DNA from 4 places in the Paenibacillus antri genome. Region 2 is predicted to be linked to each of the others. Evidence: riboswitches for the same ligand, from Rfam matches in the RefSeq annotation. Region 2 holds a riboswitch; each other region holds the start of a gene.
The links. A riboswitch is a leader RNA that binds a small molecule or an ion and turns the genes downstream of it on or off. The one in region 2 is predicted to bind cyclic di-AMP.
Positions count from the first base shown of each region.

Region 1 (7,975 bases), on a different contig from region 2:
CGATCGATGATCGAAGCCGCGGAGCGGTCGTCGGCTAACCTGAGACCTTGTCCCGCCCATAACGACATATATTCGGGGAGATTCGCTTGCGCTGCAGTCTGGCGAATATCTCTCGTCATAGCGTTTTGAATCGGGTAAGGCGGGATGGCGCCTTGATAATTCCGGAATTCCTCCATAAATTTCGTACGAATGCCGCGTGCGGCTTTCCCTGAATAGGCGTACGTAACTTCGGTACAATCCTCGGTAGACGACATAATCTTCTGTTTATAAGCCGGGTGGGCGCCGCTCTCGGGGCTTGCTAAGAAGGCGGTCCCCATCTGTATGGCGGAAGCCCCCAACGCGAGAGAGGCGATAAGCCCGCGTCCATCCATAATACCGCCCGCCGCGACGACCGGCACCGAGACATGCTCGACGACTTGGGGAACCAACGCCATCGTTCCGATCAAAGCATCGGCGGCGTCCTTTAAGAACGTCCCCCGATGGCCTCCCGATTCGCTTCCCTGCGCTACGATGGCGTGTACGCCGGCCGCTTCCAGCGCTTGGGCTTCTTCCACGGTCGTTGCCGTTCCGAGGACCGTCGTTCCGCGCGCTTTCAACGCTTGAATTACGTCTTCAGACGGCATGCCGAAGGTGAAACTGACTACAGGGACGCTCTCTTCAAGCAGGATTCGGATTTGATCCTCGAACGACTCCGCGGACTTAGGAGTCGACGGGTTCGAAGCGATGCCGAGTTCCACGCGGAAGGAATTCAGAAAATCGTTCATCTCCGCGATGGTTGCTTCCGATGTGCAAGGTTGTTCCGGGACGAACAGATTGATGCCGAACGGCCGATCCGTTCGTTGCCTGATCTCCCGAATGGTATCCCGGATCCGGTCCGGCGCGAGGTATCCTGCCCCGATGCTGCCTAATCCTCCGGCGTTCGAAACCGCCGCCGCCAAATCGGGGGTAGTCGGCCCTCCCGCCATAGGCGCTTGAAGAATCGGGTGTCTTATGTCGAGCATACGCGTGATTTCCGTCTGAAACATGAAAGTCCTCTCCTGTATTCACCATGTAAACACAGTATCCATTATACCGCCCGCCCCCCTATCAGTAACTTATAAGTTTGCCGCCTTACGGTTTTGCCGAGAAAAACAACTCGTTGTACAAGAAGCATTTGCGAAATTTTTGATGGATGTCGCAGGAAAACTGGTGATCGGCAAAAAATTTCACGTACCCGTCTTCTCCCCGGATATGCCGCCCTCTGTCCCACCATCTCATGAATCGGTTACTCAGCGGCGTCCGATCCGATAGGAAAGGCTCCATGACGATCACCCGGCCGCCAGGCTTCAGAATTCGACGGAATTCCTTGACGTAAGCGGGAATCGAATCGCAGGGGATATGGTGCAAGACGGCGATAATCCATACGTAATCGATCGATTGATCGTCCAGAGGCAATGTCTCGGATGCAAGCGGATGGAACGTATATCCAGGATGCAGCCGGCTTGCGAAACGGGTTCTTCGGTCATCCGCATCGACCCCTACGTAAAATTCCGGGGAAACCATCGTGCAGTTGGCCCCCGTGCCGCAGCCGAAATCCAACACGGAGCGCCGGTCCAGCGGGAAATGCATCGAGATCGGGTCGTGGATATATTTCTTGGTAAGCCACTTGGGACGGACAAACCGGTGATACAGTCCTGGGGAAAATTGAAAGTCGATGGAGTTCACCCTCCGAGATATCAGCTTGGAAATTATTGTGCGGTAACGATTGGAATTTATTCTCGCGCGGCTTCGGTTTATTTCGGATGTCGAACATCCTGTATGAGCCATCGTGCGCTGGCGAAGACGGTCACATTGCCCAATGGAGTTACGGCCCGGCGGGGATCGCACTTTGAGCCCGGCGCAACTGGAGGGCATCGCCGTAACGGTGGCAAAGCTGTAAACGAAAACGGGGCAGCGAATGACGGAGAAATCAAGTCCTTCGCTGCCCCGTTTTTTGATCATCATAGGCAAAAATAATTATAGTGAAAAGTTGAATTGTCTGTGCGGTGCCGGGGTGCTACCATCAACATAACGAAACCGAATGGAGTGAGAATGATGAGAACATTTGCGATCGCTTTAAATAAGCACGTTGTCGTCGGTTATGATGAAACGACGATCCCTAGGGGACGCATAAATCGGAGGTATTTCCTTGGAGACACTGAAAAAGTTTTTGGCTTATTACAAGCCTTATAAGAAGCCGTTAATCGCAGATTTGTTCTTTGCGGCGCTCGCTTCGGCGACCGTACTTGTCTATCCCCTGCTGGTCGATCGAATGACGACGAAAGCAATCAGCGTTGAAGGAATCGATACGGAATTCGTTTTAAAAATAGCCGGCGCCTTCTTGGTTTTAATCGTCGTGGAGTATGTCAGCAACTTCTATACGGACTATTTCGGGCACGCGATGGGCGCAAAGATGGAATCCGACATGCGGGACGATTTGTTTCGGCACTATCAGGAGCTGTCTTTCCAGTATCACGACAATACTAGGACAGGGCAGCATATGTCGCGAATCACATCGGACTTGTTCGATATATCGGAGCTGGCGCACCACGGACCGGAAGACTTGGTTATCTCTTTTGTGAGGATCGTAGGAGCGTTCTTTATTTTGGTTCAAATGAATTGGAGCCTCACGTGCGTCATTTTTTTAATTTTTCCTCTGATGCTTATTTTCGCGTATCGCAACAGCATCAAGGTGAAAAACGCGCTGAAAGAGAACAGGGAACGCATAGCGGACGTGAACTCGCAGGTCGAAGACAGCCTATCCGGGATCAGAGTCGTGCAGTCGTTTGCCAACGAAGCTATTGAAATGGAGAAGTTCAGAAGCAGCAACCGTCGTTTCTTGGAAAGCAGGAAAAGAGGGTATTTCGCTGAGGCGGTGTTTTACAATGGATTGCTTTCGTTTATTTCTTTTATCAATATTGCGGTTGTGATCGCAGGCGCCGTTCTGATCAGTTATCATCTCCTGCAGCTAACTCAGCTGATTACCTTCCTCTTATACTTGAATACCCTGATTGATCCGATCAAAAGATTAGTGAATTTCACTCAAAATTTGCAAAACGGAGTCGCGGGCTTCGAACGGTTCGTCGAGATCATGGATGTTAAGCCGGACATTGCAAGCGCCGAAGACGCCGTCGCGTTAACGGATGTGAAGGGCAAGGTGGAGTTCATCAACGTGGGTTTCCAATATGCCGGCGACTCGAACCATGTATTCAGGAATATTAACATCACTGCGCATCCCGGGGAATATATTGCGCTCGTAGGTTCTTCCGGAGTCGGAAAAACGACTCTATGCAGCCTAATTCCGCGATTTTACGAAACGACAGAAGGAACGATTCGAATCGACGGCACCGATATAAAGTCGATCCGGCTTACGTCTCTGCGAGACCATATCGGGGTCGTGCAGCAAGATGTTTATTTGTTTTCGGGTACCGTGAAAGAGAACATTTTATACGGGAGGCCAGAGGCTACCGACGAGGAAGTGATCCAAGCCGCCAAGAACGCCGACGCCCACGATTTTATCATGGGTTTGCCGGACGGCTACCATTCCCACATCGGACAACGCGGCGTTAAGCTTTCAGGCGGTCAGAAACAGCGCATCAGCATCGCGCGCGTGTTCTTGAAAAACCCTTCCATCCTCATATTCGACGAAGCTACTTCCGCCCTGGACAACGAAAGCGAGCGGGTGGTGCAGGAAAGCCTCGACAAGCTGGCGAGGAACCGCACGACCTTCGTCATTGCGCACCGGCTGTCCACCGTCCGAAATGCGGAAAGAATCATCGTGCTTTCGGAGCAAGGGATTGCGGAGGAAGGAACGCACGAAACGTTGCTAAAAAATAACGGGATGTATGCCAAGCTCCATTACATGCAGTTCCAACCGGTTGGATAAACATATCTACAAAACAGGTAAAATGACCATCCGAAAATCGGATGGTCATTTTTGGTCCAACCCTGCCTAAACAAGCGAATATTGCAAAACGATGCGATTCCGCACGATCCATGCCGCTGCCCGCGCTCTCCATGCAAGCCCCCAAAGCGGCCCGTGACAGTCTGGAGTAATTCGTTGCTCAATTGCTTCCTCGGCTGTCTCGCGTACAACTACCTCTAAGATCAGATCGTACAGTTCATGCCTCTGTTTCGGATCTAAACCGTACGCATCCACAAGAAGCCGAAGTTGCCGGGCTCGGACGTCAAGCGGAGGCAAACCTACCCTTTCGGCAACATCGTCCGAAATTGCTTGTAGCTCAAAAACTGTGAAAGATCCTTTCGTCGTTGAGGAAGGGCACGCACCGTTGAGCGCAAAACTGCGGCATCCTTTCCCGAATCCATGGATGGACAGCTTCGTTTTCCATCACGAAAGCGTAATATCCTAACACTGCGGAAAGCATGAAACCTTCGATTACCGAGTATATTCCCTCTTGCGGCGGCTCTTGGCCGTAGTACCCATTGACGACTTGCTCTCTAGTTTCTCTCGGGGCATTTAAAGCCGTCATCGCTACATCAAACAGACGATAACCGAAGCCGAATAAGCTGTAATCGATAAATACGGACCTCCCTAGCGGCGTAACCAGCAAGTTACCCATGTTTAAATCCGCGTGGATTATCCCCTGCTTCAACATTTCAGGACGTCCGGCCTTCAACCGATCAACGATGAGTTCGAGCGTTTGCTCCACCACACCGTAAGTCTCATCCGAGAACAATTCAAGTTCGACGCCGCGCCGAATTTGCTTGAGCATCTTTTGGGTTCTACGAATACCGTAATCTGGCCGATCCTGAAGGACGACTTCGTTATAGTTACTAAAGAACTCATGTAGGCTCGCTACCTGAGCGCCCAAGTTGTATGCTGCATCAGGAGTCGATAAGTCCTCCTTCGTCATATTGCGGCCTTCGATCCAGCGGAGCAACGAGCAGCATAGACTCCGCCCGTCGAATTCGATCTCGGTTACGAGTTGTCCGGATAGACTCTCTACGGGTGTTTGTACAGCCAGGTTCGTCCTGCGAGCAATCGCCTCCAAAAGCCGTAACTCGGACTCAACTCCTTGTTTTGTATGCTGTATGCCGGCCAAATTAACGGTTATCGGATCGTGCACGCGAAGAAGATACGCATCGCCGTTCGACCTATCGATCACTTTATAAGTCCGGTTTTCGTTATGCCTGAGCATCGTTGTTTCTGGACGGGCGATGCCATACTGGAGCAGAAGCCCTGCGATCTTATCGTCCGTCATGCACCCCGATTCGTGGGATTCAAGAAACATATGTTCTTCTCAGCCCTCCTTTCTAAATTCGTCTGAATTCCGGTTATTGGTTTTTCTCAAGTGTTTTTACAAGATCCTCCAAAATGTTGTTGAACATATTGAATTCATCTTCGTAATTGGGACCATAATTTGTTGATTTTATTGCATTAGAAATCTGGCACGAGCCTAATAAAATGGCAATGCCTAGAAAGATAATTGCACCTGTTAGTGTAAATTTAGGTTTATCGTGCATCTTCTCCCCCCTAATATCCTTTATATACTGACAAATCTGGAAAAAGTAGCGTTTAGATATTACAAGCCTCTTATGCGCCCATCCACGATCGGATCACTCCTCGCCTAAGAACTTTGGATATTTTTGTGCAATGCCCCTCCTATTCTCCTATGCTAAAATAATTCGCATCTCAGAAAGGCATCTAAAAGTCATGTCTCTTTGCATCTTTTTCTGAGAAATTTCATGAAAGCCGAAGCTTCTTAAGAAGCGCGGGGGATCCATTCTATGGGGTGAAGCCACATCGTGGCAGGGTGATTGCTCTTTGACCCGAACCCGTCAGCTAACCTCGCAGGCTGTTTAAAGGAGAAGATTTCAGTGAGAGGTTCAAAGAAGATCGTTTTAGCCGGAGTTCTTGCCCTAAGTACTTTCGCTTCCGCCGGTTCGGCTTCTGCCGCCTCGTATACGGTAAAGGGCAGCGATACGATGTGGAAAATCGCCGCTCGTTATGGAGTCACCCTCAACACCCTAATTTCCGCGAATCCTCAGGTGGCCAATCCGAATAACATTCGGACAGGTATGGTGATTAATATTCCTGCCGCTCAACAAAGCACAGGGACCCAATCGACTGCATCGACCTTCTCGCAGCAAATCGTTACGTTGGTGAACCAAGAACGCGAGAAAGCTGGCCTGAAGCCGCTATTGAGCAATAATAGCTTATCCGTAATGGCATTAGATAAAGCGAAGGAAATGTACAACAGTAACTATTTCAGCCACACGTCCCCGACTTACGGGTCTCCGTTCCAGATGATGAATGCGTATGGCATCCGCTATACGTACGCCGGCGAGAACATTGCCAAGGGACAGAGAACCCCGCAGGAAGTCATGAATGCTTGGATGAACAGCACGGGGCATCGGCGGAACATCCTATCCCCAAACTTTACCCACATCGGCGTAGGCTACTACAACGGAGTATGGGTGCAAGAGTTTATCGCGAATTAAGAAACATTACTTCAACCAAACAACAGGAGCAGCTGCCGCGGCGATCTGCTCCCAGTATTATTGCGCTATCGTCTCCGTATTCCTACCCCCGCTTTTTATACGCCCTCATGGCAAAGAGATAAGCTACGAGCGTGATTCCGACGCACCATGCAAGGGCGACCCATATATCATTGCCCACCGGTTGACCCGACAGCAGCGCACGAATCGCGTCCACGATCGAGGTCACCGGCTGGTTTTCGGCAAAGACGCGTACGACTTTCGGCATCGTATCGGTCGGCACGAACGCCGAGCTGATAAACGGAAGGAAGATCAGCGGATAGGAAAATGCGCTTGCGCCTTCCACCGATTTAGCGGTCAACCCGGCAATCGCCGCGACCCAAGTCAATGCCAGCGTAAACAGCACAAGGATACCTGCTACGGCAAGCCATGGCAGCACACCCGCCGACGAGCGGAAGCCCATCAAGAGCGCTACGAGAATGATGACGACCAGAGAAATGACGTTGGATACCACCGATGTCAGCACATGTCCCCACAGCACGGCGGAACGCGCAATCGGCATCGTGTGGAACCGCTCGATGATGCCCCGTTGCTTATCCAGAAACAGGCGGTACGACGTATAGGCAATACCGCTTGCAATCGCAATCAGCAGGATCCCGGGCAGAAGGTAGTTCACATAGTTATCCGTACCGGTCTGGATCGCACCGCCGAACACATAGACGAACAGCAGCATCATCGCAATCGGTGTGATGCAGACCGTGACGATGGTGTCCATGCTGCGGAAAATATGGCGCATGGAACGTCCGAGCATTACGCCCATATCACTGAAAAAATGTTTCTTTGTCGCTTCCATTTACATGGCCTCCTTCTTGCCGACGATGGCGAGGAAGATTTCCTCTAACGACGGCTGCTTTTCCACATACTCCACCTTTGCGGAAGGGAACAGCTTTTTCAGCTCCGAAAGCGTGCCGCTTGCGATAATTCTGCCCTCGTGCAAAATGGCGATTCGATCGGCGAGCTGTTCGGCCTCCTCCAAATACTGCGTGGTTAGAAAGATCGTCGTTCCGCCGTCGGCAAGCTCCTTGACGATCTTCCAAACCTCGATGCGCGCCTCGGGGTCAAGCCCGGTCGTCGGCTCGTCGAGGAAGATGATCTGCGGTTTTCCCACAAGGCTCAAGGCGATGTCGAGCCTGCGCCGCATACCGCCCGAATAAGTAGATGCCTTACGGTCCGCGGCATCCGTCAAGCCGAAGCGTGCAAGCATATCGTCCGCAACCTGACGCGGATTTGCAAGATGCCGCAGCTTGGCGATCAAAATCAGATTCTCCCGCCCGGTTAAAATCTCGTCGACCGCGGCGAATTGACCGGTCAAACTGATCGACTGCCGCACATGGTCCGGCTTTGATACAACATCGAATCCGTTGACGACGGCGGTTCCGCTGTCCGGTTTGAGCAGCGTGGTGAGGATTTTGACGGTCGTCGTCTTACCCGCCCCGTT
Region 1 covers NZ_VCIW01000017.1:93,950-101,924, forward strand. Annotated here, with positions in the region: gene FE782_RS22270 (NAD(P)H-dependent flavin oxidoreductase) at 1-1,025, opposite strand, end outside; gene FE782_RS22275 (class I SAM-dependent methyltransferase) at 1,111-1,704, opposite strand; gene FE782_RS22280 (ABC transporter ATP-binding protein) at 2,168-3,904, shown strand; gene FE782_RS22285 (phosphotransferase enzyme family protein) at 4,260-5,240, opposite strand; gene FE782_RS22290 (hypothetical protein) at 5,314-5,502, opposite strand; cyclic di-AMP (ydaO/yuaA leader) riboswitch at 5,720-5,851, shown strand; gene FE782_RS22295 (CAP domain-containing protein) at 5,857-6,480, shown strand; gene FE782_RS22300 (ABC transporter permease) at 6,563-7,330, opposite strand; gene FE782_RS22305 (ABC transporter ATP-binding protein) at 7,331-7,975, opposite strand, start outside.
Region 1: it holds a riboswitch for cyclic di-AMP, as region 2 does, so the genes downstream of both, FE782_RS22295 (CAP domain-containing protein) here and FE782_RS15115 (potassium channel family protein) in region 2, are expected to answer to the same signal.

Region 2 (7,975 bases):
CACCTCTCTCCATTGTACAAGGATCGGCAATTGGTTTGGAGTGGAAAGTGGAGGGGATTTGTAAATGAATAGAAAATAAAAAAACGCAAATATTATGGGTACAACCAGAGGGAGGTGACATCAATGGGTAAAGGATCGCAAAGCTCCAACAATTTGATCGTTCCTCAAGCGAACCAAGCGATGGAGCAGCTGAAGTACGAAGTCGCTCAAGAGCTTGGCGTGCAAATTCCGCAAGACGGCTACTACGGTTACATGGCGACTCGCGACACGGGCGCGATCGGCGGACACATGGTACGCCGCATGGTACAGATCGCCGAAGAGACGTTGGCTCGCGGCGCACGGTTCTAAGCATTAGAATGTAGCGGTAACATACATAATCCCCGCGGCGGCCGCCGACGGGGATTTGTTATTTGTTTACAAAACAATATTCGAAGCACGTTCGTTTTCGTAGTAAAATAGAATTCTATTGGAAAATTTATTTCGTTTCGGAGGCGTTCGACTCATGATTCGACATCTACGATGGCTCTTCGCATTCGCGTCCGTCCTTCTGTTCGTCGGCGGCTGCTCCTTGACGGCGGAAACTCCGGCGGCGGTGCCGGCGCCTGCCGCGGATGCCGCCGCCCCCGGGTACGACGTCGAGCTCGTCTTCCCGAGCGACGCGTATCCGGAGACGGCCTTGCACATCTACGATGCGATCGAGCTCGGCGGCGCCTCGGACGTATGCACGATCGACCGCGACGGAGCCGACGACAACCGCAAGCGATCGCTCGCCGGCATCGAACCGCAATCCGGGTACGACCGCGACGAGTGGCCGATGGCCATGTGCGCGGAAGGCGGCGAGGGCGCGAACGTCGCCTACATCGACTCGAGCGACAACCGCGGCGCCGGCGCGTGGGTCGGCCATCGACTGCAAGATTACCCCGACGGCACGCGCGTCCGATTCGTGGTGGCGAAGCCCGCGCTGACGTTCGGCGATTATACGGCGGAGCGAGAGGCGCTTCGATCGGAGGAGGCGGAACCCTCGTCGTCGTCAGTTTCCTACGCGAATTGCGCCGCGGTGCGAGCCGCCGGGAAAGCGCCGCTCTACGAGGGAGACCCAGGGTACAGCGCGAAGCTGGACCGCGACCGGGACGGGATCGCGTGCGAGACTTAACCGATCAATACCTTCTCTTCCGGATACCCGATCGTCGATTCTCTTCTCCGCTTGGCTAAAGCATAAGCAAGCGTCAGCGGTCCTAGCCGACCTACGAACATCGTTACGCTCAGGAGCAGCTTTCCCGCCGGCGATAAGTCGAACGTAATCCCGAGGGAGAGACCGACGGTGCTGAACGCGGAGGTCGTCTCGAACAAGATGGCGATAAAATCCTGATTCCGCTCCGTAATGGTGAGCAGGAAGGCTACCAACATCACAACCCCGAGCGAGATGATAATGACGGACAAGGCCCGCAATACGATCTCATACGCGATGTTACGGTTAAAAATCCGAACCTGCTCCCTGCCCCGGATACTGCTGAACACCGCAAGCAATAAGACCACGAACGTATTGGTTTTGATGCCGCCGCCGGTCGAACCCGAGGAAGCTCCGATGAACATGAGGAAAATGATAAAAAATTGAGTCGCCGTCATTAATTCGGAGGTAAACATCGTGTTAAATCCCGCCGTTCTCGGCGTAACGCTTTGGAAATAAGCGGCCCAGACTCGCTCCGACCAAGTGAAGGTTTCATAAGCCGTGGGGTTCAACAGTTCGAGCAGAAACACGACGACAAACCCGCCGATCAGAAGACACCCGCTTGAAAGCAGTACGATTTTCGAATGTAAAGACAATGCGTCCCATTTCCGCTTCCGGAACAGATCGAGCAGCACCGTGAACCCGATGCCCCCGATCATAAACAAAAAAGTGATGACGACGTTCACGACCGGGTCTCCGACGAATCGATTCAACCCGTCGGGCCAGAGGGAGAACCCCGCGTTGTTAAACGCCGATACGGAATGAAAGACGGCGTAGTACGCCGCTATCCCTACCCCCATATCCGGCGCCCAACGAAGGGTGAGGATGACGCTTCCCGCCAATTCGACGATTAGAGCGATAAAGAAAATGCTAAGCGATAAACGAACGAGTCCTTGGATCGAGTTGGAATTCGTCGACGTCTGAATGAGCGTCCGTTCCTTCAGCCCGAGCCGCTTGCCCAGCAGCACGGCGATAATGACGCCGAAGGTCATAAATCCGAGACCGCCGAGCTGGACCAAAACGAGCAGTACGATTTCACCGAACATCGTAAGCTGCTGACCCGGATCGAACACCGCGAGACCCGTCACGCAAACCGCGGAGGTCGCCATAAAAAAAGAATCGAGCAGCCCGAGGGATTCGCCCGACGTCGAGGATATCGGCAGCGACAACAGCATCGTCCCAAGCAAAATAATGGCGGCGAAACCGAAGACCATCCATTGCTGCGGACTGATCTCGATGGAACGCTTCACATTAGATCTCAGCACGAGTTCACCTCTATTCCGCGATCCCTTTTTCGAAACGAGTGATATCTTGGTTGGATCCGATCATGACGAGAACGTCTCCTTCTTGAATCTTGTCGTCCGCAAGAGGAGACACGATCATGGAGTTGTCCTTTCTCTTAATGGCCACCACGTTACAACCGTATTTCGCCCGGATATTGATCGCTTTGAGCGATTTATCGTACATCGCTTTCGGCGCCAACACCTCGACGAGACTGAAATCCGGAGATAATTCCAAATAATCGACCGTGTTATTCGACGTGATTTGATGGGCCACCCGGATGCCCGTGTCCCGCTCCGGCTGAATGATATGATCCGCGCCGATCCGCTCGAGCACGCGTCGATGGTATTCGCTCGTCGCCTTGGCCGTGACTTTCTTGATCCCCATATCCTTCAAGATGAGCGAAGTAAGAATGCTCGCTTGGAGATCGTCTCCGATCGCCACGATCGCGTGGTCCATATTCGAAACGCCCAGCTCCTTTAGAACCTTTTCGTCCGTCGAATCGGCTTGAAAAACATGAGTTATGATGCTCGAAAAGTCCTGTACTTTTCGAATATCCCGGTCGATCGCCATCACTTCGTACCCTAGAGAAATCAACGTTCTCGCGACGGTCCCTCCGAAGCGCCCAAGGCCAATGACGATAAACTGTTTTTTCATCCTCTGGTCCCCTCCGTTTCCCCTACTATTTACCTTACAGCGCTTAACTAAACCGCCGAATCCGTGAAAATGACAACAAAAAACCACGGAGGCTTGCGCCCCCGTGGTCTAAGCAGATCACAAGATCACATCCTCTTCTCCACGCTTACGAGGTTAGCTGTCGGATTCGGGCGGTAAGAGTCGCCCTACGCGGATGGTTCGAAGCAGCGTTCGATTGCTCCGATCCGCGATTCACCCCTTGCAAACCGGTTCGGCATGAAGCGCGGCTTGCGGCGGGTCCCCCGTTTTCCATATCGGAAACTCAGCGATCTATTGGTATTCGCTTTCCATGGAATGAATCATACGCCTCGGAAACGGGTAAGTAAAGTTCGAGTTCGCGCCGTAATCCGGGATAAATCGAGGAAAACGGGCAATGCGCCGGGATAACCGTCCGAATGTGCAGAGCAGCTCCTCCATGATCGGCGCGCCTTTCTGTATTTATCGATAGCGAAAAGGACAATAATAATGGAAAAATGAGATAGGTGGCAGCCGGATGCATGTCATTGTCGCCGTTTGGGTGACTTTCGCTTCGATGCTTTGGGGAAATTGGGCGAATTGGAGAAAGTACCTTCCCACGATTTTGTATATGCCGTTATGTAATCTCTTGTATTTTTACTTAACGAGCGACCATCGCCTCTGGAAGTTGGTCCCTGATGTTCTATTGTCGCAAAAAGGGGTAGACCTTCTTTATTTATTTATCGTCTATCCGCCTACGGTCGTTCTCTTTTTATCCAATTATCCGAATGAACGACAACGCCAGATCGTTCATTTGCTTAAATGGGTATTCCTCTATGCCGGCGTCGAATGGATAGGACATCAAACCGGAAGAATCGTTTACGATAACGGTTGGAACTTCGGGTGGTCCGTTTTCTTTTTGCTTTTTATGTTCCCTATGTTATACCTTCACCACAAGAAACCGATCCTCGCATACGGTTTAAGCGTACTTTGGGTGGTGTTTTATGTCATTGTATTTCAAGTTCCGTTATAATCCCGATTACGAGTTGAATATTCACTAACCCGGCTTACAAGCAGAATCTGTGCTTTGGACCATTTCGGCTCAAAGATTTCTCGTCCCGGCGCTTTCTTCGCGTGCCGGGCTTTTTCCGTACAAAAAAAGAAGCCTTGTATATATCAAGGCTTCTGAACATTTCATGTATGGAGCGGGTGATGGGAATCGAACCCACGCTACCAGCTTGGGAAGCTGGAGTTCTACCATTGAACTACACCCGCAGTGAAAGTAATTATAGTATGTTTCGAAGCGGATTTCAAGGGGGTACGGCGCATTAGTGGACGAACGCCAACATCTGGTAAACTGGAGGCAGAACCGATTAAAGGAGGAGTTTCGCATGAAATACCGGAGATTGGGACGAACGGATCTGAAGGTGTCGGTCATCGGCGTCGGGACGTGGCAGTTCGGGGGCGAATGGGGCCTTACGTATACGCAAGCGGAGGCGGACGCCGTGCTCCGCCGCTCCAAGGAGCAAGGGATCAACCTGATCGATACGGCGGAGTGCTACGGCGATCATCTGTCGGAGCGGCTCATCGGCGGCTTCTTGAAGAACGACCGGCGCGAGGATTGGGTGCTGGCGACGAAGTTCGGCCACCACTTCAACGGCTTGTTCGAGCGCGATCAGCTCTGGTCGGCGGCGGACGTGAGGAAGCAGCTGGAGGATTCGCTGCGCGCCTTGCAGACGGATTACATAGACTTATATCAATTCCACTCGGGCTCGGACGAGGCGTTCGACAACGACGACTTGTGGACGATGCTCGATAAAGAGGTGCAGGCGGGCAAGATCCGCCATCTCGGCGTCTCGATCGGCAGCAACGACAACTTGCATCAGACGGCGGCGGCGACAAAGGTCGGAGCCTCGGCGATCCAGGTCGTCTACAACCGGCTCGACCGGGCGCCGGAAAGCCGCGTCTTCCCGTCCTGCGCGGAGCAGGATCTGGGCGTGCTTGCGCGCGTGCCGCTCGCAAGCGGGTACTTGAGCGGCAAGTACAAGCCGGACGCGGCCTTCGTCGCGACCGACGTGCGCAGCCGCCACGACGCCGAGCAGCGCCGGGCGAAGCTCGAAGAGGTCGAGCGCATCGCGGCGAACGAGGTACCCGCCGGCATGGACATGGCGCAGTGGGCGCTCGCTTGGTGTCTCCGCCACGACGCGGTCACCTGCGTCATTCCGGGCTGCAAGACGCCGGAGCAAGTCGACGCGAACGCCGCCGCGGCGCGGTACGCGAGCGACAAGCATCCGCAGGCGTGGCGGGACGCCGTCGGTACGGTGTAGAGGGCTGCCTTGGACGGGATTTCCTCTCGTCTATCCGTTCGGCGGGGCCAATCGCGACCGCCGAACGGGAAAACCTCCGTCTTATTCCGAATAAATTCGCTTTTCGGACGCCGAACGGCCGCTTATAACGGAGCTTTTCCGGTCCATGGGCCGAATCCGAAGCGCCACTCGAAAATAAACGGGAGGTTTTCCCTTCCGATATTGAAAAAAAGAAGCTGATCGCCCTTACGGGTCGATCAGCTTCTTCGCGTAGTCGATCGTCTCGCCGTTGCTGCGCTGAATGCGCACGCGCAGCTCGGCCGAAGCCGGATCGGCGACGTCGAGCTTGCCGACGAACGTATAATCCTCGAAGCCGGAGAAGCTCTCCCACTCCTCCTTCGGCAGCTCCTTCGCCGTCAGCGAAGCCATACGGTCCGGCTCGCCCGGGACGACGGCGACGACGGTGACGGCGGGCTCCGCTTCGTCCTCGGGCACCCATACCTTCAGCGAGAGCGCGTTCGTCCCTTCGCGCAGATCGGCGATGTCCGCGGTCAGATGCGCCTCCGTCCCCATGACGTGCCAGTGGAATACCACGCGCTCGACGATCGGGCTCTGGTGCGTCATGATGCCGGTAACGACGACGATGCCGAGCAGCAAAGCGACGTCGGCGCGAAGCCACGCGCGGAACGCGTCGGGGCGGCCGTCCGCTTCGAGCAGCCGCTTCCGCAGCAGCGCCGCCACCGGCAGCACCGCGACGGCGAGCGCCGCCTTACCGATCAGAAGCCATCCCCACGTCGTCCGCACGATGTCCGCCAGCGACTCCGTATACAGGAGGGCGGCGACGACGCCCGTGGCGACGAGCACGGCGTAGGACGCGAGCGCCGCGGTCGAGAACGACGGCGCGAACGCCCGGAAGCCGTCCGGGAACTTCCGCAGCAGCAGGACGAGCGCGAGCAGCCCGCCGATCCAGATCGCCGCGGCGACGAGGTGCGCGGCGTCCATCAGCCGCGCCAAGGCGATCGGCTCGAACGCGCTCGCGTGGCCGCGCAGCGTCTTCGCCGCGATCATGAGGAGCGGCCACAAGCCGTCCACCGCGCGACTGCGGAACAAGAGCGGGAAGCCCGCCAGCGACAGCAGGCCGGTGAACAGCCACGATTGGCCGGTTCCGGTCGAGCGCAGCGTGTCCAGGAAGGACGCCGATGCATTGCCGCCGGACAGCTCCGCCCATTGCACGGCGACGTGAACGACGAACAACGCGAGATGCAGCGCCTGCAATCGCATCCCGATACGCCGCCAGTACGCGAGCCGGTCCGCTCCGACCTGCGGCCGCAGCGCGCTCCACAGCGCCCACCCGAGCAATGGCAGCAGCGAGGCGTAATACGCGACGCGGCTGGCGTTCAGGAGGGCCGCGAACGCGGTGCCCGCGCCGGCGGAAGACGAGACCTTCGTCTCGCCGTGCGAATCGTGCCCCGCATGCTCGTCCGCCTCGTCCGGCGCCGTCCCCGGCTCGTCCGCCTCGTCCGGCGCCGTCCCCGGCTCGGCCGCAGGCTCCTCCGCGCCGCCGTCCGGCGCAGGCGGTTCGACCGGCGCCTCAGGCTCCTGCGCCTCGGGCGCCGGCGTCGGTTCCTGCACGGGCTCGGGCGCCGCGACCTCGAACGCGAACCCGCCCTCGATCGGATGCCCGTCCGCCGAGATGACCCGGAACGCAACGTCGTACGTTCCGTTCGAGAGCGGCGGCAGCGCCGCCATCAGCGACTTCCCGCTGCCGTCCAGCGCCGGAGGCTCCAGCGGAACCCCCGCCCCTTCCGGCCCGGTCAGCGTGACCGAATGCAGCGCAGCCGTCGACTCCAGCTTGCCGCTGAACGTCAGATGCAGCATCTCCGGCGGCGTCTCCAGCGTTTCGCCGTCCGCCGGCGCGGAGCCGGACAACGACGTGTGCGCGTAAGCCGTTCCCCCGCCTCCGCCCAACGCGAAGGCGACTACGATCCATATAAGCGCCGCGAACCAGATCCGGCGAAACCAGCCTTCGCCTCGACCGCCGCCGATTCCGTCTATTCCAAGCCTTCGGGAATCGGACGTCGCCCGCGAAAGCCGTCGTCCCGTCCGTGATAAAATTCGATGCGTTCCTCTCCTTGTTTCCAACAAAGCAATACCTCTTCTCCATTGATCCTAGCGGGGAAGTCGACCAGACCGTGATCCACGTCCTTCAGCTCGGCGCCCTTGAGCCGAATGCTGTCGGACAACGTCTTCGCCTCCATCTGCAAAAACTCCATGCTCGCTTCCATCTGAAACAAGTCGTCTTCCGGCGGCTCCTTCGAAGCCTGCTCATGGGTAATGCGCATCTCGCGCAGCTTCAATGCGATCTCCACGAACTCGCGCTTCGTCTTCTGTAAGCGTACGATGTCTTCGCGAATAAAGGGGAGAAGCTCGTTCGCTTCACGCGGAGTGAAAAACCGTCTGTTCATCGTTTCCACGCTCCTTTGTTCCATTGTACACGATGACTAGGTTA
Region 2 covers NZ_VCIW01000009.1:113,261-121,235, reverse strand. Annotated here, with positions in the region: gene FE782_RS15130 (alpha/beta-type small acid-soluble spore protein) at 124-348, shown strand; partial or broken gene FE782_RS32905 (hypothetical protein) at 503-949, shown strand; gene FE782_RS32900 (excalibur calcium-binding domain-containing protein) at 944-1,153, shown strand; gene FE782_RS15120 (TrkH family potassium uptake protein) at 1,150-2,493, opposite strand; gene FE782_RS15115 (potassium channel family protein) at 2,504-3,166, opposite strand; cyclic di-AMP (ydaO/yuaA leader) riboswitch at 3,294-3,483, opposite strand; gene FE782_RS15110 (CBO0543 family protein) at 3,699-4,193, shown strand; tRNA gene FE782_RS15105 (tRNA-Gly) at 4,362-4,435, opposite strand; gene FE782_RS15100 (aldo/keto reductase) at 4,552-5,487, shown strand; gene FE782_RS15095 (copper resistance CopC/CopD family protein) at 5,713-7,608, opposite strand; gene FE782_RS15090 (DUF2203 domain-containing protein) at 7,518-7,931, opposite strand.

Region 3 (7,975 bases), on a different contig from region 2:
AAGCAGTATCTTCTTCAAGCGAAAAAGCCTCCTTCACTGTCACAAGAACCCATAGTCAACTGGTGTGGCCAGTGTATTGGATAAATGTGTGGTTTCAGTGTAGGAGGTTCGAGGTTCACAGGATCGACAAACATCCTATTAAGTGACGCTGCCCTTCCGGCCCGAATAATAAAGTTTTAATACTATGCCGCTCTATGCGGATTATACCCTGTCGCGAAGACACCGCATCCACCTATTAAAAAGGCGTTATCCAATATGTCGCGGTATCAGCGATTCCCAATACAAACATCAGAAACCCTGCAAAACGTTGAACAAGCAGCCCCATTTTTTTTGTTCTATGAATCACGATTTGATCTAATCCGAACCCCACCATTAAGCCTACGAATAATAAAAATGGCATCGCGGTTCCGACTGCGAAGATGGTAGGAAAAACGAATCCATACGGCGCACTTATGCTTAAGGGCATCAAAGAACCGTAAAACAAGACAAACATCGTGGGACAGAAGCCTAAAGAAAACGCAGCTCCAAGCAAAAACGCACCGCCCTTGCCGCCTAACCGCCTCGACTTTCCTTGCAACCATTGAGATAGCCGTGTACCCAAGCTTACCTGCAGACTTATCAGTCCAAGCATAAACAACCCAATGATAATCAAAAGCGGACCCAGGAGTTTCCTGCTCCAGGAAAACAGCGGGATAAAATCAGTGGAGAGCTCCCGACCAAATAAAAAGAATATGATTCCAAGTACGCTGAATACTGCCACTTTGCCGAGCAAATACAGCAAGATTTCTACCCAACGTAGTCGGGCTTGTACCTGACGGTTCCCAAAAAACATGGCCGCTGCCGCATTTGCAGAAATTTGACACGGAGCTACTGAACCAACAAATCCCAGAAATAACGCCGAAAGCACGGCGATATCAGTTTGCGCGACGCTGAATAAAGGGCCGCTGATTATATTGCTTATCTTGCTAAAAAATTCATACATCACTATTCGCTTCATCTCCATGCGGATATGGTGTTCACATTCGGTTATCAAATCTGTCCCCATGTTCATTCGAAAATTGCTGAAGCAGAAAAGCGTACCAAAGCATATCATAGATCAACAATTTACTTTGAAGGAGTAAATGAAATTTGATGGAGTCCTTCATCACCCCAGAAATAGAACGTTTTATAGAACTACTAAACCTCATCGAAATTAAGAATGTAGATGTAATTCGAGACGATCTTTGGAGCATTCATTTTACCTTGGACAACCATGATTACGAAATGGAACATTTGCTTATAGATCTTAAGGGCAATGCCCGCCCAGGGAATATTTCTCATAAAAATTCCTGTACTGAGGCGGTATGTCCCTTTTGCGATGAGCCAAATTCCGTGTACTGTAAGTTCCTTAACAATAATAACTATTCAATTGTCTTATTGATTGCGCTTATGTCTAATCTTGATCTCATCCATCATGCATGGCTTCAGCATGCAGACTAAGTCGAGACAACAGCAGCGCTAGTAATGTAAAGAGTCGCGGTTTTACTTGTTCCAATAACTCTCTTTCATTTGGCCCCTGCGTAAAGTGCGGAGAAACAGTTGTCGGACATGGTACCCCCAACTTTAGGGCTTGTCCGATCGAAAGGCGCTTATCTGCGGCAATAGTATAACTATTCCAATCAGGAATCGATAAATGGCAGTGTTTTCGTATCTCATTCTGATGCTTCACAACGACTCTCATCGTATCGTCATCCATTGGGATCAAAACATTACATTCTTCCGAGATTATCGTATGCATGATCCAGGACAGAAACGCATGCTCCTCTTTGGTTGGATCGGGATAAACTTTGGAACTAGCCGCGAATTTTGATAACCCGCTTGTATGCAGTTTGATCTTCTCGCCAACTATCATTTTTGCGCCTTGAGATCCCAACGAGCGTACCACCGCCAACGTCTTGCTTAACATTCCATTTGTACAGAGCACGGTTAATGGCTGCAGCAACTTACCCTCTTCTCCGTTCAAGGTAATCATGAACCGTGACCAAGTAGATCATCATACCAGGCAGCCGTTTCAGGACAAGGAAGAGCTATCATTTTTCCGTATTCCCCGGATTTCGATTGATGGTATTTTAAATATATTTGCCCATCGGTTATGCCCAAAATTTCTATCTTTCCTGTTGAATGGCTCATTACAAGACGAACGCGCTTCCCTAAACCGGAAGTTTTGGATTTCGCAGACTCGACTATATCGTAAATTATCTTCAAGGGCAGAACGAAGTCTGCATTTCCAATGACAGGTCGGTTGACAAAAAAGTAATAAGGCGCAACACCTGCATAAGTTAATTTATCCAAAAGCTCCGCCAATACTTCAGGATCATCATTTATACCTTTTAAAATAGGCGTCTGATTCACCATTACGGCACCGGTTTGGTGAATCGCATAAAATCCCTTCATTGCTTGCTCTGTAATCTCTCTTGGATGATTAATGTGCATGACAACGTATATTTTCTTCCCTTGGTTCATGGTTTCATTAAACGCCGCTTGTAATTCTGAATCCTCTGTAAACCGCATCGGGTTAAAGACCGGCATTTTTGTCCCGATGCGAATAATTTGCACATGAGATAAACCGCTTAATTGTTGTAATATGAATCGTAAACGGGATGTAGAAAGGGTTAAAGGGTCGCCTCCGGTCAATAATACATTAGAGATCGATGGATGGTTTTGAATATATTGAATAGCCGGTTCAATGTCCGTAATCGTTTCATCTTGGCCTGTTTGAAACAACCGCTTGCGAAAGCAATATCTGCAATAGGCTCCGCATACGTTCGACACTAACAATAAAGCTGTTGTCTGATATTTATGTTGGCAACCAGGTACTACATAGTTATCCTCTTCGTCTGAAGCATCCCATCTCCCATATTCCTTTAGCTCATGGAGACTTGGAATGATAAGCCTCCGAATGGGATCATCTGGATCTACCCAATCAATCAAATTCAAATAATAATCATTTGCACGGAACACATAGGAATTTGTAACCTCCTTTAATTGTTCCTTTTCCTCTATGGACAAACCCTTAATTTGATCTATGCTACGGAAATATTTAACGTTCACGAAAAAGCACCCCCATAAGCATCCGAATAGTACATCATGCTTTGGTCAAACTATACACTGTAGTATAATGTTTTAAAAGCTCTAGCTCAATCAATCAGTTTATTACAAGATGACTCAAGGAAAGGTGCTCACAATATAATGTTCTTACTTCAGTTTCTTTTATCCTTCGTAGTTCCCCCGGGAGTTTTCTTACTGCCTTTGCTGATTTGGTGGATTCTTATGCTTCGGAAGCGTACTCGCGTTCACTTACTTATTCTGTTTTTCCTTGTGAGTTTCTATGCAAGCACAATCTCACTCGTTTCGGATACGATATTAGGTCGACTTGAACAACTCTATGAGCCGCCTCAAAACATCCAGGGCGAAGCAATTATCGTATTAGCAGGAGGAGCAACCCTCGATACATTAGGGGCCGGCGGTCCCGGTGATCCATCCGGCGAAACGGCCAATCGTCTACTTGCCGCCGCTGCTCTGTATAAAAAACTGGATATTCCAATCATTATTTCCGTCGGCAAAGTATATCCGGATACTGGTTTTGAGGCCATGGTAAGCAAAAATTGGTTGGTTGCAATGGGAATTCCGGAAAATAAGGTCTGGGTGGAAAATAAAAGCCGTAACACAGAAGATAATATTAAGTATGTGAAGAGTATCCTTGATGAAAACAAAATAACCGAACCAATATTAGTTACATCAGCATTGCACATGGCCCGTTCCGTTCAACATTTCGAGGAAGAAGGTATAGAGATCATCCCATACCCTACCGGTTATATGGTAAGCAAATCCTTGAAATTGTATCCCGAGAGATTTCTGCCTTCATACGAAGCCGTAAACAAACTGGGCCATGCATTGAAAGAATATCTTGGGTTGCTATTATTGCGTATCTAATCGATGAAACACTGCAATGAAGCCAAGTGATCTAAACTACGGTGTGTAGTATAATAGAAAAGTTATTATTTTGTCAAATAGAAACTATAAAAGTGGGGCCTATGATAGACTATTAATGTCGCTTTTGTGAATTGGGAGGAAACCGTAGAACGCTGTCGAATTATGTATCCTTGAGATTGTGCCGAACTTCATAACGAAGACGGGGGATCCGTATTGGGTGAATTGATCTCGATTGTCGAAGATCATAGGGAACCTTCAACCGAACCCTTAGCTAACCTCGTAGGCAACTGAAGGAGGATACATAAATGAAGAAGGTGAGTTTGTTGTTGTCGGGTGCATTGCTGGCCATGGCATTTCAGGCCAACGTTGCCCTAGCTGACGACACGAAGTTAGAGAGTGCAGTTAATGAAGTTGTTGGTACGCCTTACCTATGGGGAGGCACGACAACCGAAGGATTCGACTGCTCCGGATTTCTTTCGTATATTTTCAAACAATTTAGCACCCAACTCCCTAGAACCTCCAAATTGCAAGCCGAAGCTGGAGACAAAGTAGCGAAAGCAGATTTAAGACCCGGCGATCTTGTGTTTTTTAATACGGATGGAAAAGGGATTTCCCACGCAGGTGTCTACATTGGTGACGGTCGCTTCGCTCACTCTTCCAGCAGCTACGGCGTACGCATTAGCGGCTTGGACGAAGAGTACTATAAGACTCGATACGTAACAGCAAGGCGTATTGTTTATGGTCAAAATTATTTGTCGATGGAAGAAAAGCTATCCCATGAGTCCGAGACGACGGTATTGACAGAGTCCAATTAATCTTTCGAACGTAAATAGACCGCCGAGACGGCGGTCTATTTACATAGATTAATTTGCAGAATAGATTGTCCCTTCCCTTCTTGACACACCTCACATTGTAAATGGGAATTCCATTGTAAATTTAGTCTTTTCTCTGTTGCTATCGCAATAAATTCTCCCACCATTCTTTTCTATGATCTGTTTACAGATAGCTAGACCGAGACCCGTACCTTCTTTTTTATTCGTCACAAACGGTGAAAACATCTGATCTCTGATTTCTGCAGAAACTTCTGGGCCATTGTTTTCGATACACAAAAAGTAGTGGTTTTCTTTATTGTAACCCGTAATCTTGATTTCTCGTTCTTTATCGATCTCTAACAGCGCATCAATACTGTTATTAATAATATTAGATAATACCTGCTGGAGCCCCACTTTCTGTACGTTTAATTTACTGTCTGAAATCTCGATTGTAAACCTTATGTTTTCATTTACTAGTCTGGGGCTTATTAATGCATAAACGGATTCAACACCTTCAATGATTCTGATCATTTGCAAAGGTTCTTCGACGAGTTGTTTCTTAGTAAAGCTTAAGAATCCTGTAATTTGCATCTGAATTTTTTCAAGTTCTTCTTCAACAATGGATAAATAATCTTTGGACTTCCGGTGTAATTCCCTTGATTTGGCTGTTTTCGCCAGATTCACGAACCCTAAAGCAACAGTCAAAGGATTTCGAATTTCATGTGCCATGCTTGCGGCCATTTTTCCTATAATGCTCATTTTCTCTTCATGGAGTCTGCTGATCGTTTTATCTTTGTCCTCCAAGGTTGTATTAATATAATTGTAGTAATATTCAAACATAGCTATTTCAAACTTATCAATGCGTGCCATGATTTCTCTGAACTGATTCCAGCAGAAACCCAAATTACTATATCCTTGAGAAACCAGTATAAGAGATTCTCTCCATACATGATTACTATGAAGAATATGACTGATTGGTATATTCCCCTTTATGAAAAACAAACAAATTTCTGGTATTAATCGAAAGAAATAATGTTGCTTATACGGGATATGTATATCATATACGTAGCCGCAATAGATACTTGTCTGTTCGATAAGCTGCTTCAATGATTGCTCTGAGTTATAAAAATCAGGGAATTGTGGTAAAAAGTTATCCATCCAACATTGAATAATTGTTTCTTGATGTTCTTTTAGATATGTGATTAAGTCTGACAAGGAACGCCCCCCTAGGTCAACAAAACTCAACTATAACATTCGACAGGTATCGGGCATTTCCTTGTCGTCACTACATACCGTATAGTGGTATTATTATCCAATTATCTTTGTGAAGTAACCGTGAGAATTGCTCCTCTGCGAGCACTTCTCATAAATCGTAAATCACTTTCTTATTCGCGAATTGTATTTCATGGGCGATTGCCCGATTCCTTCCTCCACTTAGGTGAATAACATGAGACTGTGTAATGAGCAAACCAATCAAATCCTATTTAAGGAAGGCGATAAAATGCACGATCAAATGTTGAGAAATTATGTACTCGGTACCGTTGAACCAGTCGTTCGGTATGGTTTATATGAAATGAAATACACGTCAGTCGCTCATTCCATGTTCGAGATTTCCGCCATCACATTTTTGATGGGAAGAGGTTATGATTTTCCTAACGCAAGGCGTATTGTCGAGTCTTGGGAAGTTAATGAATCTTTCCCTCCTTATCAAATCACGCCCGGATTTTAATGAAGTGGAGGAGATCCCCGTTAGTCAATTGGGGATCTCCTTTCCGTCAGATGATCTTTAGAGCACAAAAGATCTGGAAATGATGACAAGAAGAATAAAGAGTACCAATATTGCACCGGTTGATGTGTACAAACCTGCTCCAGCGACATGGCTCATCGAAATCACCTCTTGTTTGTTGTTATTTTTAACGTGCACGACAATGTATGCAGATGAATTACAGAATTCCTGTGCTATCGTCCAATTAGCGGTATGAGTTGCACGTTCTTACCCTTCTCACCGCAGGAGGGGCACGCTGATTTCGCAGCTTCGCTATTTTTAACTGGGGTACAGCAAACCACGATTTATCCATCCGCTAAATATTAAATTCACTTTAACCGAGTACAAAATGCACAATTGATTCCCGTCAAGATTCATGACGTTCCGAGTTTATCCGGTAATCACGTCTCGATTTTTTCCATCGAAGAAAAGCAACCATCACAATAAATAGGTTCATGGTAAACCACACAATCGCAAGCAACCAGTTGGAGTAGTTGGGCACACTAGTCTCCTTGATTGGTGCCTTTTCTATAACTATCGGTTCTATAGTTGTTGCCGGCACAGCGGGCTCTTCCTTCTCAACTTCTGGTTCGATCGGGGAAATCTGTAACAACTCGAATCCGTAATCCAATAAATGTACGGCATCATCGTATACAGCCTCGCTGGAATCTCCCTTTAGCAAGACCACAATCAGTTCGTTTCCGTTTCGTTCCGCCGACGCGACCAACGTATTTCCGGACTGGTCTGTGTATCCGTTCTTAACCCCAGTAGCACCTTCATATCGCCACAGGAGTTTGTTATGATTCACCAGCTCCGAATCCCATTCTTCCCCATCCCAGGGGAGCGTCTTTGTAGCAACAATCTCGCGAAACACGGAATTGGCCATTGCGTACCTAGTAATAAGCGCCATATCTATTGCTGTTGTATAATGCTGGGACTCGTGCAACCCATGCGGGTTCGTAAAATGGGTTTGTTGCACACCTATTTCCTTAACAAATTCATTCATCCGATCAGCAAAATTACGCTTTGAACCGTCAATATGTTCTGCAATCGCTGTTGCTGCATCGTTTCCTGAATTCAAAAGAAGTCCATAAAGAAGCAGTTTCATCGATTTCTGCTCGCCTGGCGACAGATACACCCTTGTCCCCTCTTCATAGCGTGCTTCTTCCGAAACGGTGACGATTTCTTCCAGTTCTGAGATTTCCAATGCAACGATGCCCGTTACAATTTTTGTAATGCTAGCGGGGTACATTCGCTCCTTTGCCGCTTTTTCAAATAAAATCGTTCCCGTTTCCTTTTCCATGATTATCGCCGATCCGCTAGATATTTTTGGTGCGACGGGAGCTTCTGCTGCTGTAACCGAAATGGCATTGCCGAAAACCGCAGCACTAACGATAGCGAAAATAAGTAACATACGTAAAAACAT
Region 3 covers NZ_VCIW01000017.1:22,590-30,564, forward strand. Annotated here, with positions in the region: gene FE782_RS21910 (murein hydrolase activator EnvC family protein) at 1-18, opposite strand, end outside; gene FE782_RS21915 (sulfite exporter TauE/SafE family protein) at 236-982, opposite strand; gene FE782_RS21920 (hypothetical protein) at 1,445-1,981, opposite strand; gene FE782_RS21925 (KamA family radical SAM protein) at 2,008-3,090, opposite strand; gene FE782_RS21930 (YdcF family protein) at 3,289-3,972, shown strand; cyclic di-AMP (ydaO/yuaA leader) riboswitch at 4,142-4,273, shown strand; gene FE782_RS21935 (C40 family peptidase) at 4,278-4,787, shown strand; gene FE782_RS21940 (sensor histidine kinase) at 4,878-5,999, opposite strand; gene FE782_RS21945 (hypothetical protein) at 6,286-6,513, shown strand; gene FE782_RS32985 (dihydroorotate dehydrogenase) at 6,571-6,669, opposite strand; gene FE782_RS21955 (D-alanyl-D-alanine carboxypeptidase family protein) at 6,917-7,975, opposite strand.
Region 3: it holds a riboswitch for cyclic di-AMP, as region 2 does, so the genes downstream of both, FE782_RS21935 (C40 family peptidase) here and FE782_RS15115 (potassium channel family protein) in region 2, are expected to answer to the same signal.

Region 4 (7,975 bases), on a different contig from region 2:
TCAAAATACTGGACTGCCTCCCACTGTTCGGTCACGAAAGCGCATATGACCGCAGTTCTGGACTAACGGCGTAGCAACAGAAAATGACTATGCCAAGGCAACCCGCGGCAATATCGAGAACTGAGTAAAGCAAACGTACACCTATGAGGCTGATCAGCCCATGGTTAGCAATTTCATCAGCTACGCAATAGGCTTTGAACTGGCCTCTTTCCTTGCTGCGACCACCGCATGTTCCTCGCACCAACAACGACCGCGAACGTTTTTTTCAGAAGAACAAAACACGTCATCGGCGAAAGACAGAATAGAGAAGGCTGGAACGACGAATATAACATTCGTTCCGGTGAGTTTGTCGTGTTCGTCGATGACGCCTTCCTTCAGCAGGACGTCCTTAACTGCCTTCGAGCTTCAATTACAAAGGTTTTGTATGTTAATAGGTTAGTTGTAGTTTTTTTCGACCGACGGACAGAAAACATCGCCTCCTTACGAACGTTGTAAGGACCCGCATTCCGCGGAAAGAAGGAGGCGCTGTTGATGAAAGTGTTGGTAGCCGACGACGATCCGAACGTATGCGAAATTATCCGCATCTATTTCGAGCAACAAAACATCGAGCTGCTGGAAGCATACGACGGCGCGGCGGCGCTCGAGCTCGTCGAGAAGGAAACGCCGGACCTCGTCATTCTCGACGTCATGATGCCGAAGATGGACGGCTACGAGGCTTGCCGAGAAATCTTGAAGCGGCGGGACGTGCCGATCATTATGCTCACCGCCAAAGGGGACGAGTTCGACCGCGTGCTCGGTCTCGAGTTAGGCGCGGACGATTATATGACGAAGCCGTTCAGCCCGCGGGAGCTCGTCGCCCGCATGAAGGCGATCTTCCGCCGCGTGCAGCCGCGGCAAGCGGCGAACGGGGAAGAGGCGGGGAAATCGGCCGCATACGAATTCGAAGGGCTGTCCGTCCATCCGGACCGCCGGGAAGTGCTGTCGGGCGGAGAGCGCGTGTCGCTGCGGCCGAAGGAGTTCGATCTGTTGGCGCATCTGGCGAAGTCGCCCGGCACCGTGTTTACGAGAGAACAGCTGTTAGAGCTCGTCTGGGGATACGATTTTATCGGCGACATCCGTACCGTCGACGTGCACGTCAAGAACGTACGCAAGAAGTTGAATCAGCCCGACCGAGAGTATATTCATACCGTGTGGGGCGTCGGCTATAAATTCGAGGCGCCGCGATGAGGAAGCTCGGCATGAATAAGACGATCTTCCGCCGTCTGCTCCTCGGCAATCTGGCGATCGTGCTGCTCGGCCTCGGCGCGGTCGGCATCGCCATCTCTATGATGGTGAAGGGATACTTATACGACGTAACGCAGCAGGAGCTGCTTCGCAAGGCGAAGAAGGTCAATCTATCGATTCAAGAATTTCAAACCGCTGACGAAAATATGTTGGCGCTGCTGACGTTCCTCGACCAGACGTTCGATACCCGCATCTGGATCTTCAACGACCGCGGCGAAATTATCGCCACGTCGACGCAGGACGAAGTGTCCGTAGGGAAGTCCGTGTCGGGAACGATCGCGGAACGCGTCATGCAAGGGAACGCGGTGAGCGACGAGCTCCACTTCGAAGGATTGACGGAACCGATGCTCTCGGTCGCCGTTCCGTGGGGGAAGGAAGACGCGTTATACGGCGGCATCGTGCTCCATGCGCCCGTCAACGGCGTCACGCATGCGATCGTGCAGGTGAGAGAGACGATCCTCTGGGTCACCTTGTTCGGCATGTTAATTTCGATCGCGATCGTGTTGTATTTGTCTCGGTCGATCTCGAGGCCGCTGCAGCATATCGCGAGGACCGCGGCGGAAATCGGCATGGGACAGTACGACCGGAGGCTCGAGGCGGACGGCGCGGACGAAATCGACGACCTGGCGTCCTCGATCAATTCGCTGGCCGCGAAGTTGGAACGCATGGACGAGGAGCGTCGCAAGTCGGATCGAATGCGCGACGACTTCCTCGCGAATTTGTCGCATGAGCTGCGCACGCCGTTGACCGCGATGCAAGGCTTCTTGGAAGCGCTGCAAGACGGACTCATTCCGGAAGAAGGCCGAGAGAAATATTACGACGTGATGTACCAAGAGACGCACCATATGACGCGGCTCGTCGACGACCTGCTCGATCTGATGAAGCTGGAACGGGAAGAAGTGGCTATCGATCGGCATCCGCTCGACGTCGCGCCGCTGCTGCGGAAGGTGGCGTTCAAGTTCGAGCCCGACGCGAGGGAGCGCGAGCTGGATCTGCGGGTAGAGGCGGACGACGCGCTGCCGAAGGCGTACGCGGACGGCGACCGCTTGGAGCAGATCGTGGCGAATCTCGTTCGCAACGCGGTCAAGTTTACGGATCGCGGCTACATCCTGCTGAAGGCGTACGCGGAGGAGGACAAGGTCGTCCTCGAGGTGACCGATACGGGCGTCGGCATCTCCGAAGCGGATCAAGCCCGGATCTGGGAACGATTCTTTAAAGCGGATCGCGGGCGTTCCCGGAAAAATAAAGGGGCGGGTCTCGGCCTCGCCATCGTGAAGGAGCTCGTAGAGCGGCACGAAGGAACGATCGAGGTGGACAGTCGATTGGAGCAAGGCTCGACGTTCCGGGTCAGAATTCCCGCGTACCGGGATCCTTCGGAAGTCGTCGTCGCGAAGATCGGCGAATCCTCCGTTCATCGAACGAACATATTTCTTCATAAAAAGTTCCCGAACCGAAAATCGAACGATCATACGTTTCCGGTACAGTAAAGGAGTACCAAAGAACACCGAAAACAATGATCGAAGGGAGAGGTTCGGAATGAAAAAGAAAACGTGGTTGACGGCGCTTGCGATCGCCGTTATGTCGATGGGGTTATTGATCGGGTGCAGCGGCGAGGGCGGCGAGCCGGCGATGGACGCGCCGGCGGGAGACCAGCCGATGGAGCCGGGCATGACCGCGCCGGAAGCGACGGAGACGCCGGAAGCGACCGACGCGCCCGAGGCGTCCGAGGAGACGACGGCGCCGGAAGCGGAGACGTTGCCGGAAGCGGCAGAATAACGCGAACGACACATACGTATCCCCATGAACCGAAAGAAGAAGCTCCAGGGCGCCGCCGCGCCGCTGGAGCTTCTTCTTTGTAGACGACCGACCCTCGTGAACAGCGAAAACCGCCAGGCTATGAGAAGCCTGGCGGTCGTTCTTTCGATTACAATACGTTCCGCGCCGTTACGTAATGATCGGACCAATAGTTCGAGTTGATGTCCGATATGCCGACCCCGTCGAAGATCGGAGACGCATGGATGAAGTCGCCGCCGCCGATGTACAGGCCGACGTGGTTAATGCTGCCGTTGTCGTTCGTGTCGAAGAAGACGAGATCGCCCGGCTTCAAATTCGATTTCTTGACGTATGTACCTTCCTTCGCTTGCTGGCGGCTCGTCCGCGGCAGCTCGATGTCGTGCTTGCGGAAGATCAGCTGCATGTAAGAAGAACAATCGGCGTATTTGTTGTTCGTATTCCAGGGCTCCGCACCCCATTTGTAATCGAAGTCGCCTTTGTAGGACTTCGCGGTCTTCACGATCGCGCTCTGGCTCGCGGACGACGTAGAACTGCCCGTGCCGGCGCCGCCTTCGTAATCCGTATACTTTTCGTTAGAGGATATGTATCCGACCGTGCCGCCCTTCGTCTGCACCTTCAGCCAATAGTCTCCCGATTCGGCAAGAACGCGGATGTCTTCGCCGCGATTCAGCATGCGGATGATTTTGCTCGACGTGCTCGGTTGGGTTCGCATGTTGACCCCGGACGACACTTCCGTGCTGTAACGGTCATAGTCCGTATATTTTTCGTTGTCCGATATGTATCCGGTCGTGCCGCTCTTCGTTTGGATCTTTAACCAATTGCCGGACGCTTCCCCGAGAACATGGATGTCTTCGCCGCGATTCAGCATGCGAATCACCTTGCCAGACAAACTAGGCTGGGTCCTCATGTTCACGCCGTACTGAACTTCCGTCTCGTAACTCGTTGCCGCCGAAGCGGATGTTGCCAATATTGCGGATCCTACTACCGATGCGAGGAATATCATGGTTTTTCGCATCCTGATCACCTCCATAACCAGAATACCCCACGCTTGTCCGGCTCGGGGAGGGGCCAAATGTTGGGATTCGAGCAGAATGCGCATAAATTCGGCGCATTTCGTTATGCCTCCGGTCGTCCGAACGGCAGCAAACGTCGTTGACGCGCCGACGGATATGGTAAACTAGGAGGAACGAAGAAGAGGAAAGGATGACGGCACATGTACGAGCATATCGTCGTATTCAAATTTCGGACCGAGCTGCCCGCGGCGCAGGAGGAGAGCCTGCTGACGCAGCTGCGGTCGTTCCAGGGACGCATTCCCGGCATCGTCTCGATGAGCGCGGGACGGAACGTTACGCACGAAACCGAGAACATCCATGGGTTTACGATCGGGCTGCGCATCACGTTCGAGGATCATGCCGCCTTGATGGCTTACGGACCGCATCCGGCGCATCAAGCGTTCGTCGCCTCGTTGGACGGCCTCGTCGATCAAGTCGTCGTCGTGGACTACGAGATCGGGAAAGAGACGAGCCGCGCATGAAGCTGACGCCGGAGGAGATCGAATCGCGGCTGGCGCCTCTGGCCGGGTGGCGTCGGGAGGATGAGAAGTGGATCGTCAAGAAATACCGCTTCTCGTCGTATCTTGACGGGATCGCCTTCGTCGCCCGGGTCGCCGCGGAAGCGGAAAGGCTCGATCATCATCCGTTCATCGCGATCGAATACAAGCTGATTACGCTCCGGTTGACGTCTTGGCATGCCGGCGGACTGACCGCGCTCGACTTCGAGGCGGCCGAAGCTTTCGATCGAGCGGCTTGGGCGCCCCCGGGGGCGTAATCGTTTTCGGAAAATGGGTTGACAGCGTCATCTTCGTTCGATACAGTAAAATTACGCTTAATTCCCAGTCGACATCCGTTCGACGGGAAGCGGGGGAACCAATGTACGTGGGGCGAATCGTTCCGAAGTTTGGACCGTAGGGAACCATCTAATCCCGAGCCCGGCAGCTAACCTCGTCAGCAGGAGATGGGTCGATTTCTATTGCCTACTTAGCTTATACATGCCGAGACCCGATTCCGTTCGGGCATTCGTGCGTCCATACGACCCCGTTCGTACCTCCGCTGGCGAGACATGTCTTTATCATGTCGTCGGCGGAGTTTTTTTTGCGTATCCGCCGGCGGCCGCTACTTCGAATCGAGGAGGAATGCGCATGGCTCAGCCGAAATACATCACCGACATCGACAAGCTCGAAGCGATCCCGGAAGAAGAAAGAAGTCGATTGAAGCGGATCACGGAGAAGTTCGTGTTTCGCGTGAACGACTATTACTTAAAGCTGATCGACTGGAACGATCCCGAGGACCCGATTCGAAAGCTCGTCATTCCGAACGAGGGAGAGCTGCTCGAATACGGGCGTTGGGACGCTTCCGACGAGGATACGAATTACGTGGTACCCGGCTGCCAGCATAAGTACCGGTCCACGGCGCTCTTGATCGTATCCGAGGTGTGCGGCGCGTATTGCCGGTACTGCTTCCGCAAACGGCTGTTTCGTGCGGACGTGAAGGAAGCGATGTCCGACGTCGAGCCGGGACTCGCGTATATCGCGGCTCATCCCGAAATCAACAACGTACTGCTGACCGGCGGCGACAGTCTCATTCTTGCGACACCGAAGCTGAAATCGATCTTGGAGCGGCTTCGCGCCATTCCGCACGTCAAGATCATTCGCCTCGGCTCGAAGCTGCCCGTCTTCAATCCGATGCGCATCTACGAGGATCCGGAGCTGCTCGAGACGATACGCGCCCACTCCACGCCCGAACGCCGCATCTACGTCATGGCGCATATCAATCACCCTCGCGAGATTACGCCCGAGGCGAAGCTCGGGTTCGAAGCGCTGCATCAAGCGGGCGCGATCGTCGTCAACCAAACGCCCGTGCTGCGGGGGATCAACGACGATCCGGCGGTGCTCGGGGAGCTGCTCGACAAGTTGAGTTGGGCGGGCGTGACGCCGTATTATTTCTTCGTCAATCGCCCCGTCGCCGGCAATTCGGACTTCGTCCTGCCGCTCGAGCGGGTGTACCGGATCGTCGAAGAGGCGAAGGCGCGCACGTCGGGGCTCGGCAAGCGGGTTCGTCTTTCGATGAGCCATACGTCCGGGAAGATCGAAATTCTCGCGATCGAAGGCGGGAAGGCGTACCTGAAATACCATCAATCGCGCGACGGCGCCTACGGAAAGTTTCTAACGCTCGATTGCCCGAGCGACGCGGCTTGGTTCGACGATCTGCCCGGCAACGAACGGTATTGGAAGCGGCCGGCCAAGCGCACGGACGCGGTCGTCTCGGTCAACGAGCTGCCGGATGTGCCTCGTCGGGCGGCGAAAATCGCAAAATAATCGCAAACGGCTCGCTCCTCGGTAGTTCGAGGAGGCGAGCCTTTTTTCTTCACCGAAGGAGAATAGCCGCGCGCCGTTAGGTAAAAATACCGATCATACCGAAGATTCCCAACCGAGGTGAACGTTAGATGAATCATGCCACGTTGGCGGCGCACGAGTCGCTCGATCTCCATGAGACGCTGAATCTCAAGACGCTTTGTTTGGCGAAGTCGAAATTAATGCAAGGGCTTGTCTTCGACCAAGAGCTGCGAGCTTTGATGCAAAAGGACGTCGAACAAAGCCTGAAGGCGCTCGCCGACCTGCAGGCGCTATACGAGAAGGCGCCGTTCCGGACTCCCGTACCGGATATCCGGCCGACTCCGATCCTAGACGGAAGGTGAAAGGTGACTTCACTCCATGAATCAAGATTATCTTGATCCGATCAACGCCCTCGGCATGCCGGAGCTGGCGGATATGACGTTCGCCATGGATTTCCTCGTCCGAGCGAAGGACGGCGTCCGCAATAGCGCCGCCGCTTTGACGGAAGCCGCTTCCCCGGAAGCGCGCGCGCTGCTGCGGAATCAGCTTCGCGAAGCGCTCGCGCTGCATCAAGAAATTACGGAATTGATGGTTCGCAAAAGATGGTTCCATCCGTACGAGCTCGGCGAGCAATACAAGCTGGATCAGCTGTCGGCGAAAAATACGTCGATGATCGGCGGCATGAAGCTGTTCCGGGACGACGCGACGAGAAAAGGGATGTTCGACCGCCTGCCGGACGAAGGTCTGAGAGGAGATCAAGCATGAAAGCCGTTACGTATCAGGGCGTCAAAAATATCGCGGTGAAAGAAGTCCCCGATCCGAACATCGTAAAGCCAGACGACATGATTATTCGAGTGACGAGCAGCGCGATCTGCGGCTCGGACTTGCATCTGCTCCATGCGATGATTCCGAACCTGCCGGAGGATTACGTTATCGGGCACGAGCCGATGGGCGTCGTCGAGGAAGTCGGTCCCGGCGTGACGAAGCTGAAGAAGGGCGACCGAGTCGTCATCCCGTTCAACGTCTCCTGCGGTGAATGCTTCTATTGTAAAAATCAGTTGGAGAGCCAATGCGATAACTCGAACGAATACGGAGAGATGGGCGGTTTCTTCGGATACTCGCATACGACGGGCGGTTATGCCGGAGGGCAGGCGGAATATTTGCGCGTGCCGTTCGCCAACTTCACCCACTTCAAGATCCCCGACGACAGCGAAGCGGAAGACGAGAAGCTGGTTTTGATCGCGGACGCGATGACGACCGCCTATTGGACCGTGGACAACGCCGGCGTGAAGGACGGCGACACGGTTATCGTACTCGGCTGCGGACCGGTGGGGCTGTTGGCGCAGAAGTTTTGCTGGCTCAAGGGAGCGAAGCGCGTCATCGCGGTCGACTATGTCGGCTATCGGCTGGAGCATGCGAAACGCACGAATCGGGTAGAGATCGTCGATTTCGAATCGAAGGAGCATATCGGCGAATATTTAAAGGAGCTGACGAGCGGCGGAGCGG
Region 4 covers NZ_VCIW01000005.1:121,791-129,765, forward strand. Annotated here, with positions in the region: partial or broken gene FE782_RS10130 (monothiol bacilliredoxin BrxC family protein) at 1-66, shown strand, start outside; gene FE782_RS10135 (response regulator transcription factor) at 532-1,227, shown strand; gene FE782_RS10140 (sensor histidine kinase) at 1,239-2,771, shown strand; gene FE782_RS10145 (hypothetical protein) at 2,821-3,060, shown strand; gene FE782_RS33090 (C40 family peptidase) at 3,209-4,177, opposite strand; gene FE782_RS10155 (Dabb family protein) at 4,292-4,612, shown strand; gene FE782_RS10160 (4a-hydroxytetrahydrobiopterin dehydratase) at 4,609-4,905, shown strand; cyclic di-AMP (ydaO/yuaA leader) riboswitch at 4,950-5,103, shown strand; gene FE782_RS10165 (KamA family radical SAM protein) at 5,276-6,451, shown strand; gene FE782_RS10170 (spore gernimation protein GerQ) at 6,580-6,831, shown strand; gene FE782_RS10175 (spore coat protein) at 6,848-7,234, shown strand; gene FE782_RS10180 (zinc-dependent alcohol dehydrogenase) at 7,231-7,975, shown strand, end outside.
Region 4: it holds a riboswitch for cyclic di-AMP, as region 2 does, so the genes downstream of both, FE782_RS10165 (KamA family radical SAM protein) here and FE782_RS15115 (potassium channel family protein) in region 2, are expected to answer to the same signal.